Linked DNA regions of Methylococcus capsulatus. The protein of the gene in region 1 interacts with the protein of each later gene in a pairwise test. Links are inferred from orthologs where the notes say so. Each region holds a gene or a part of one and is shown in the gene's direction. Other genes may lie near its edges. The genes, in order: glnK, glnL and glnD.

Region 1 (2,830 bases):
ACCGCGACGGTGAAGTGTACTGGTGCACCGCGGACATCGGCTGGATCACCGGCCACAGCTACGTGGTCTATGGCCCCCTGTGCAACGGTGCGACCACCTTGATGTTCGAAGGCGTGCCGACCTACCCCACACCGGCACGGCTGTGGCAGATCATCGACAAATACCAGGTCAGCATCTTCTACACGGCGCCGACCGTCATCCGGGCCCTCATGGGACTGGGCACGGACTGGGTGAAGCAGGCCGACCGCCACAGCCTGCGAATACTGGGCTCGGTCGGCGAACCCATCAATCCGGAAGCCTGGGAGTGGTACTACCAGGAAGTCGGCGAAAAACGCTGCCCCGTGCTCGATACCTGGTGGCAGACCGAAACCGGCGGCATCATGATTACGCCGCTTCCCGGCGCCACGCCACTCAAACCCGGCTCCGCCACCCGCCCTTTCTTCGGTGTCGTACCCGTCATCCTGGACGCCCAGGGCAACGAGCTGACGGGCCCGGCGGAGGGCGTCCTGGCCATCGCCGCGTCCTGGCCAGGCCAGGCGCGCACCGTTTTCCGTAATCACGACCGTTTCCGTGAAACCTACTTCGCTCTCTATCCGGGGAAATATTTCACCGGCGATGGCGCGCGCCGGGATGCCGACGGTTATTACTGGATAACGGGCCGAGTGGACGATGTCATCAATGTCTCGGGGCACCGGCTGGGAACTGCCGAGATCGAGAGTGCGTTGACGCTGCACGACAGTGTGGCGGAAGCCGCAGTGGTCGGTTACCCGCACAACATCAAGGGCCAGGGCATCTACGCCTTTGTCACACTGGTTGCCGATGCGACACCGAGCGAAGACCTCAAGCGTGAACTGATCGAACGGGTCCGGGAGGAAATCGGGGCGATTGCGACCCCCGACATCATCCAGTGGACGCCGGCCCTGCCGAAGACGAGATCGGGTAAAATCATGCGGCGAATTCTGCGAAAAATCGCCGCCAACGACTTGGATCAGCTCGGAGACACGTCGACGCTGGCCGACCCGGCGGTCGTTGAAGACATCATCCGGGGCAAACCGGCTTAGCGGCTGCTGCTACGATTCGCCCATCAGAAAGAACAACGATCCGCGGAGACGATCATGAAACTCATCACTGCAATCATCAAACCCTTCAAGCTCGACGACGTGCGCGAGGCGCTTTCCGATATCGGCGTGAGCGGGCTGACGGTCACCGAAGTCAAGGGGTTTGGGCAGCAAAAGGGCCACACCGAACTTTACCGCGGGGCCGAATACGTCGTGGATTTCCTGCCGAAGGTGAAGCTGGAGATCGCGGTGGCCGACAATCTGGTCGACACCGCGGTCGATGCCATCGTCAAAGCCGCCAACACGGGGAAGATCGGCGACGGCAAAATCTTCATCACCTCCATCGACCAGGCGATCCGTATCCGCACCGGGGAGACGGGCGACCAGGCACTGTAACCGGCGCAGCCCAGCGGAAACAAGGCACCACGGACAGCCCCTGCGGCTGTCCGCCCTTCCTCAATCCCCGGCGGGGAGTTGATGCTCGCGGCAGATCATCTCGGCATCCTCTGCGAACAGTTGTTCACCGGTCAGCCCGCATCGGCGGCTGGCGTCTTCCAGGACAATGTGATGACGGCAGCTCTTGCAGGCTCCGAAAGTCTTGAGCCGATTGGCGACCTGCATCGCCTGGAGCACGCTGGCGAGGGCAGATTCCAGCATTGGCCGCTGGTCCTGCGGGATGGCGCGCAGCGCCGTGCGCAGCACGCGGGGCGGAATCGACTCCTCCACCAGCCGCTTGCCGGCCTCCGTCAACAGCATGTGCACTACGCGCCGGTCGCGGACATCGCTTTCCTTGACGATCAGGCCGTTGTTTTCCAGGACAGCCAGGGTTTGCGAGACCGTCCCTTTGGTCAGGCCGAGATATTCGGCGACAGCCAGCGGCGTGTTGCTGTAGCGGTTGCAACTGGCCAGATAATGGAGGGCTTCGATCTGCACCGGCTGCAGTCCTTTGAAGCTTTCGGACCGGCGCACGTCCATGCGGATCAGGTTCGAAATCCGCTCCAGATAGTCGTATATGCGGTCAGCTTCCATGGTGAGAAATAGTATCGGACCGATCGCATCTTGACAAATGGCTGGCTGTCATGCATTCAGACCCGCTTCCGCAGGGCCTCGCCAAAGAATTCCGGAACGGCGAACGCGGCCTGGTGGATGTCCGCGTTGTAATACCGGGTTGGGAACGGCTTCGCCACCGCCGCATCCGCGCGGAACCGGTTCAGCTCCCCCTTCCCCCCCATGGTGGCGCTCCACCAGCCCGAGGGATAGATGAACTGCGGGAAGAACAGCGTGCGTGTCTGGGCAAAACCCGCCTGCCGCATGATCCGGTGCATCGAGGTAATGAGGGACAGGTGGAACAGGGGCGATTCGCTCTGCTGCACCAGGATACCGTCGGTGCGCAGACAGCGGTGGCATTCGCGAAAGAACGCCTCGTTGAACAATCCTTCTGCGGGACCGACAGGATCGGTGCTATCGACGATGATGACATCGACGCATGCATCCGGCGCATCTTTGACCCACTGGATGCCGTCGATGAACAACAGCTCCGCGCGAGGGTCGCCATTGGATTCGCACAGCTGGGGAAAATACTGTTCTGCCAGCCGCGTCACCCGCTCATCGATCTCGATCTGGATCGCCTTCTCGACTTCCGGGTGCTTTAACACCTCCCGCAGGCTGCCGCAATCTCCGCCACCGATGATCCATACCGTTTTTGGCGCGGGGTGGGTATACAGTACGGGATGCGTCATCATCTCGTGATAGAGGAAGTTGTCGCGGTCGCT
Region 2 (2,998 bases), 1.9 Mb from region 1 along the record:
GCCGGTCCTTGGCCCGGACGAACTCGAAGATGTCCGGGTGCTCGCAGCGCAGTATTCCCATCTGCGCGCCGCGGCGGGAGCCGGCGGATTCCACCGTTTCGCAGGAGCGGTCGAAAACACGCATGTAGGACACCGGCCCGGAGGCCCGCGATTCGGTGGTGTGGACACGCGCTCCTTTGGGCCGGATGGCCGAGAAGTCGTAGCCTACGCCGCCGCCGCGCCGCATGGTTTCGGCGGCTTCCGCCAGGGCGGTGTAGATGCCCGGTTTGCCGTCGACTGGTTCCGACACCGAGTCGCCTACCGGCTGGACGAAGCAGTTGATGAGGGTGGCCTGCATGCCGGTACCGGCGGCGGACATGATCCGGCCGGCGGGGATGAAGCCCGAGCGGAGCGCGGACAGGAACCTGGGGCGCCATTCGTCTGGCACTCTTTCCGGGGCGGCGAGGGCATGTGCCACCCGCGCAAAAATCTCTTCGGCGCAGCATTCGCCATGTTTGGCGTATTTCTCTCGCAAGACTTCCAGGGAAATGGGTTGCGGATCCACGAAAAAACTCCGGATGGCGGCGGATATGCTGGCATGGTAAGCGGGCCGCTCCGGCGCGGCAATGCGGGCAGGCCGCGATCAGGAAACAGAACGAATCATCAGTGGAGCGCGACAAGTCCGAAAGAATGGTGCACCATATCGGTGCATTTGGTTACGCATTGCGTGCACGTTCTGAGGCTCAACCTTATGCCGGACGCGGAAATTCGCGAAAAAGCCGGCCCCGGCGAACGCTTAGGCATGGCGCATTACTTGCTGCGGGTCCTGACATGACGGCATCGGACACACCTTCTTTCTTCCGGCGCATCCTCGACAACCTCGGAGATGGCGTACTGTTGTTCGACAATACGCTGACCTTGACTTACATCAACATGCCCGGCGAGATGCTGCTGGCCGTCAGCGCCCGTCAGGTCCTGGGCGTCCGCGCACGTCTGGTGCTGCCGTGCAGCGAACAGCCGGTGGAGCCGGATATGAGGCATGCCTTGGACACCGGTATTTCCCTGACCAAGCGCAACGTCACCCTCGTCCATCCTCTGCATGTGATTACGGTGAACCTGCACATCTCGCCGATCACCGAGGACGAGGCCAGCGGGGTGCTGGTTCAGGTTCAGCAGGTGGACAGGCACTTGCGGATTTCCATGGAGGAGCAGTTGCTGGCGCAGCAGAATGCGGCCAAGTCGCTGCTCAAGGGGCTGGCACATGAGATCAAGAATCCGCTCGGGGGGCTGCGCGGCGCGGCGCAGCTCCTGGAGCGGGAGCTGCACGACGAGTTGCGTGAATATACCCAGATCATCATCGAGGAGTCCGATCGCCTGCAGTCCCTGCTGGACCGGATGCTCGGGCCGAACAAACTGCCCCAGAAAGCCTGGCTCAACATCCACCGGGTGCTGGACCGGGTAACCCAGCTGGTGCAGGTGGAGGTACCCGCCGGTGTCCGGATCGTGCGTGACTACGATCCGAGCATCCCGGAAATCTTCGGGGACGCCGATCAGCTGATCCAGGCCATTCTCAACATCGTGCGCAATGCCGCCCAGGCGTTGGGCATGCACGGCCGGATCATCATCCGCAGCCGTATCGACCGGCAGGTGACGATCGGTGAGCGGCGCCATCGCATGGCGGTGAAAATCGACATCATCGACGACGGTCCCGGCATCAAGCCGGAACTCTTGAACCATATTTTCTACCCGATGGTCACCGGGCGGGCCGAGGGCACCGGCCTGGGGCTATCGATCGCGCAGGGCCTGATCAACCAGCACGGCGGCCTGATCGAGTGCAGCAGTGTGCCCGGCAACACCGTTTTTTCCATATTTCTGCCTTTGGAGGAGGACCATGAAGCGAACGTTCCAGGTTTGGGTAGTCGATGACGACCGGTCGATCCGCTGGGTCTTGGAAAAAGCGCTGCAGAAGGCGTCTATCCAGACCCGCGCCTTCTCGACCGCCAACAGCATGATGGAAGCGCTGAACCGGGACCGGCCGGATGCGGTGCTGACCGATATCCGCATGCCGGGGCTGGATGGCATCGAGCTGCTGAAGCAGTTGCAGACCAGATTTCCCGATCTGCCGGTCGTGATCATGACCGCGCATTCCGATCTGGAGAGCGCGGTGTCCGCCTTCAGCGGCGGTGCATTCGAGTACCTGCCGAAACCGTTCGACGTGGACGAGGCAGTGGATCTGGTCGCACGGGCCTGCAGCCACAGTCAGCGGACGGCGACCGCGGAGGCGGACGACAAGGGGGGCCTGCCGGAGAAGACTCCGGAGATCATCGGCGAGGCGCCGGCGATGCAGGAGGTGTTCCGCGCCATCGCCCGGCTTGCGCGTTCGAACATCACGGTGCTGATCAACGGTGAGTCGGGGACCGGCAAAGAGCTGGTCGCCCGTGCCCTGCATCGCCACAGTCCGCGCGCGGACAAGCCGTTCATCGCACTCAACATGGCCGCCATACCGCGGGATCTGCTGGAGTCCGAATTGTTCGGCCACGAACGCGGCGCTTTTACCGGTGCGCAGGCCCGCCGGGCCGGGCGGTTCGAGCAGGCCGACGGCGGCACGCTGTTCCTGGACGAGATCGGCGACATGCCGGCGGAATTGCAGACCCGTCTGCTGCGCGTGCTGGCCGAGGGCGAGTTTTTTCCGGTCGGCGCCCATGCCCCGGTCAAGGTGGACGTCCGGATCATCGCCGCGACGCACCAGAACCTGGAGCAACTGGTGGCGGAGGGGCGCTTCCGAGAGGATTTGTTCCACCGGCTCAATGTCATCCGCATCCACATCCCCCCGCTCAGGGAGCGGCGCCAGGACATCACCCTGCTGCTCCGGCATTTCCTGAAGGAGGCCAGCCTGGAACTCAACGTCGAGACCAAGACGCTGTTGCCCGAAGTCGAGACCTACCTGTGCCGGCTGGACTGGCCGGGCAATGTCCGGCAGTTGGAGAACACCTGCCGCTGGATCACGGTCATGGCGGCC
Region 3 (3,391 bases), 3.1 Mb from region 1 along the record:
AGGACGGCTTCCACGGCGACACCAGCAAGATGTTCCTGGTCGGCCAGGTCAAACCCTATGCCCGGCAACTGGTCGACGTCACCCGCGAGGCCATGTATCTGGGTATACGTGAAGTGCGGCCCGGCGCCGCGTTGAACCGGATCGGCGCCGTCATCGAACGGCATGCCAGCAAATACAATTACTCCGTGGTGCGGGAATTCTGCGGCCACGGCATCGGCCGCGAATTCCACGAGGAACCGCAAGTGCTCCACTATTTCGAACCGAAGCTGGACATCCGGCTCGAAGCCGGAATGATCTTTACCATCGAGCCGATGATCAACCAGGGCAAGCGTCACGTCCAGATGCTCTCCGATGGCTGGACCGCCGTCACCAAGGATCACAAGCTCTCCGCGCAATGGGAGCACACTGTGCTGGTGACACCGACGGGTTACGAGGTACTGACACTGCGGCAAGAGGAAGATTTTGGGCGGACCGAACTCGGATAGCACGCGCGGCCTGCATGCCTCCGATCGGATCGCGGCCTGTAAGGCGCAGATCCAGCACAACACCGCGGAGCTGGCTGAGCGGTTCTGGTCCGGCGCTCCCGTCACCGATCTGATCCGAGAGCGCACAGCTTTCATCGACCACCTGCTCACCGAAGCTTGGGACCATCGCCTTGGGGGGGACGCCACAGACGTCGCACTGGTGGCCGTCGGTGGCTACGGACGCGGTGAACAGCTGCTGCATTCGGACATCGACCTGCTCGTACTCCTCGACGAGGCCGTGCCGCCGTCGCGCCAGCAGGAGCTGTCGGATTTCTTGCGCTTTCTTTGGGACGTCGGCCTGAAACTGGGCCAGAGCGTGCGATCGCCCGCCCAATGCGCGGAAGAAGCGCGCGCCGACCAGACGGTCATCACCAACCTGCTGGAGGGCCGACTGCTGGCCGGCTCGGCGGCGCTGTGGGAGGCGGTGAAGAGCGAAATTGCCCCCGAACGCATGTGGTCTTCGGCCGCGTTCTTCGAGGCGAAGATGGCCGAGCAAAGGATTCGCTACGCCAAGTACCACAACACGGCCTATAACCTCGAACCCAATGTCAAGGAAGGCCCGGGCGGCCTGCGCGACATCCAGCTCATCGGCTGGATCCTCCGCCGCCACAGCGATGCACGTGGGCTGCAGGACCTAGTCGCATACGGCTGGCTGACCGACACCGAATACCGTGAACTGAAAGAGGCCCAGGAGTTTCTCTGGCGTATCCGCTTCGCCCTGCATGCACTCACCGGCCGCTGCGAAGACCGGCTGCTGTTCGATTACCAGCGCGAACTCGCAGAGCTCTTCGGTTACCGGGGCGAAACCAGCAATGAGGTCGTCGAAGGCTTCATGCAGGATTATTTCCGCACCGTCACCGGGGTGGAGCGCCTGAACGAATTGCTGCTGCAGCTGTTCAACGAAGCCGTTCTGCACCGCGAGGAAGCGTTCTCGCCCACACCCGTCAACGACCATTTCCAGGCGGTCAACGATTATCTCGAAGCCGTGCGTCCCGCGGTCTTCCGCGACCACCCCCTAGCCCTGCTGGAAGTGTTCCTGGTCCTGCAGAAAAACAGCACGCTGGAAGGCATCCGCGCCGCCACCATCCGCCTCATCCGCCAGCACACCCATCTGATCGACGACACCTTCCGCAACGACCCCGAAGCCTGTCGGCTGTTCATGGCCATTCTGCGCCAGCCCGGCGGCATCACTCACCAGCTGCGGCGGATGAACCGCTATGGCGTGCTCGCCGCCTACCTGCCCGAATTCGGCCGGGTCGTCGGCCGCATGCAGTACGACCTGTTCCATGTCTACACGGTGGACGAGCATACGCTGTTCGTGGTCCGCAATCTGCGGCGCTTCGCCTTGGAAGAGTTCCAGCACGAGAATCCGCTGTGCTACGAACTGTTCCCGCTCATCGAAAAACCGGAGCTGCTCTACATCGCCGCGCTGATGCACGACATCGGCAAAGGCTCGGGCGGCGACCATTCGGAAGTGGGTGAAAAGATCGCAGAGGCATTCTGCCGGCGCCACCACATCGGGCGACGTGAAACCGAGTTGGTGAAATGGCTGGTACGGCATCATCTGGTGATGTCGATGACGGCTCAGCGCAAAGACCTGAGCGACCCGGAGGTCATCCACGAATTCGCCCGGATCGTGCGCAATCAAAATACGCTGAACCATCTCTATCTGCTCACCGTCGCCGACATACGCGCCACCAATCCTTCCTTGTGGAACTCCTGGAAGGGCGCGCTGCTGCAGGAACTCTATACCAGCACCAGCTGGACTCTGCGACGCGGACTGGACACCCCGCCGGACTATGCCGAACAGATCTCGGCGGCCAAGGACGAAGCGCGGACACTCCTGCAACGCTTCGGCCTGGCCGAAGACGCCATCACCGCAGTGTGGGAGAACATCGGCGACGACTATTTCCTTCGCTTCCTGCCCGAGGAAATCGCTTGGCACACCACCGCCATTGCCGCCTGCCGGCCGGAACACCTGCCGCTGGTGCTGCTGCGCCCAGAAAGTCTGCGCGGCAGTGCCGAGGTGTTCATTTACGACCGCAACCGCGACTTCCTGTTCGCCCAGACCACCGCTGTACTCGACCAGCTCGGCCTCACCGTACTGGACGCTAAGATAATCGCCTCGCGCCAGGGATTCGCGCTGCTCAGTTTCAATGTGCTGGAACAGTCCGGCACTGCGCCGGAGGGACTGTTCCGCCTGGTTCAGATCTGCGACCGGCTGAAGGCGGTGCTAAGCGGCGGCGGCACGCCGCCACCCGCGGTCAGCCGTCTGCCCGCCCGCCAGATCCGGCACTTCACCGTGCCGACCAAAGTGTTCTTCCACGACGATCCGCAGAACCGCTTCAGCGTGCTTGAGCTGATCGCCACGGACCGCCCCGGTCTGCTGTCCAAAGTCGGACAGGCATTCATGCAGACGGGGATACGGGTGCACAATGCTAAAATTTCCACCATCGGCAGCCGCGCCGAAGACATTTTCTTCATCACCGACCGGGAAGACCGGCCGCTGACCGGAGAAACGGACCGGCAGGCTCTGCGGCAGACATTGATAGAATTCGTGGGCGATCACTGACCGCGGCGACTCACTGCCGACATAACAACCAGGAGAATCCCATGGCAATCGCAACACCGTTGGTAGACAACTGGTACGAAGAACAGGACACCGGCCGGCAATTCCGGGTCGTGGCCGTGGACGATGCGAGCGACACCATTGAGATCCAATATCTCGAGGGAGAGCTGAGCGAGCTGGACCGGGCGTCCTGGGAGCAGGGGGCGATCGCCGCGATCGAAGCCCCGGAAGACTGGAGCGCGCCTTTCGACGACGTGGAAACCGACGATCTGGGCTACAGCGACCCCGATCTGCACCG

What was found.
Region 2: the proteins of glnK (region 1) and glnL interact in binary tests that used the Escherichia coli proteins (3 or more experiments, as listed by UniProt). The link is inferred for Methylococcus capsulatus from one-to-one orthologs.
Region 3: the proteins of glnK (region 1) and glnD interact in binary tests that used the Escherichia coli proteins (3 or more experiments, as listed by UniProt). The link is inferred for Methylococcus capsulatus from one-to-one orthologs.

What each region holds. Positions count from the first base shown.
Region 1 is NZ_CP104311.1:3,321,664-3,324,493, forward strand. The notes cover bases 112-2,784. They hold glnK (P-II family nitrogen regulator), read left to right. Parts: upstream 112-1,115; coding sequence 1,116-1,454; downstream 1,455-2,784. Other genes in these bases: acs (acetate--CoA ligase), read left to right, coding at 112-1,061; N4J17_RS16050 (MarR family winged helix-turn-helix transcriptional regulator), read right to left, coding at 1,515-2,087; speE (polyamine aminopropyltransferase), read right to left, coding at 2,144-2,784. Also shown: more of acs, read left to right, coding at 1-111; more of speE, read right to left, coding at 2,785-2,830. UniProt on the Escherichia coli protein: P-II indirectly controls the transcription of the glutamine synthetase gene (glnA). P-II prevents NR-II-catalyzed conversion of NR-I to NR-I-phosphate, the transcriptional activator of GlnA. When P-II is uridylylated to P-II-UMP, these events are reversed.
Region 2 is NZ_CP104311.1:1,469,395-1,472,392, forward strand. Bases 17-2,857 are described here. They hold glnL (nitrogen regulation protein NR(II)), read left to right. Parts: upstream 17-810; coding sequence 811-1,905; downstream 1,906-2,857. Other genes in these bases: N4J17_RS07215 (LAGLIDADG family homing endonuclease), read right to left, coding at 17-544; ntrC (nitrogen regulation protein NR(I)), read left to right, coding at 1,871-2,857. Also shown: more of N4J17_RS07215, read right to left, coding at 1-16; more of ntrC, read left to right, coding at 2,858-2,998.
Region 3 is NZ_CP104311.1:197,432-200,822, forward strand. The notes cover bases 63-3,296. They hold glnD ([protein-PII] uridylyltransferase), read left to right. Parts: upstream 63-462; coding sequence 463-3,096; downstream 3,097-3,296. Other genes in these bases: map (type I methionyl aminopeptidase), read left to right, coding at 63-485; N4J17_RS00860 (DUF6763 family protein), read left to right, coding at 3,138-3,296. In the rest of the region: more of map, read left to right, coding at 1-62; more of N4J17_RS00860, read left to right, coding at 3,297-3,391.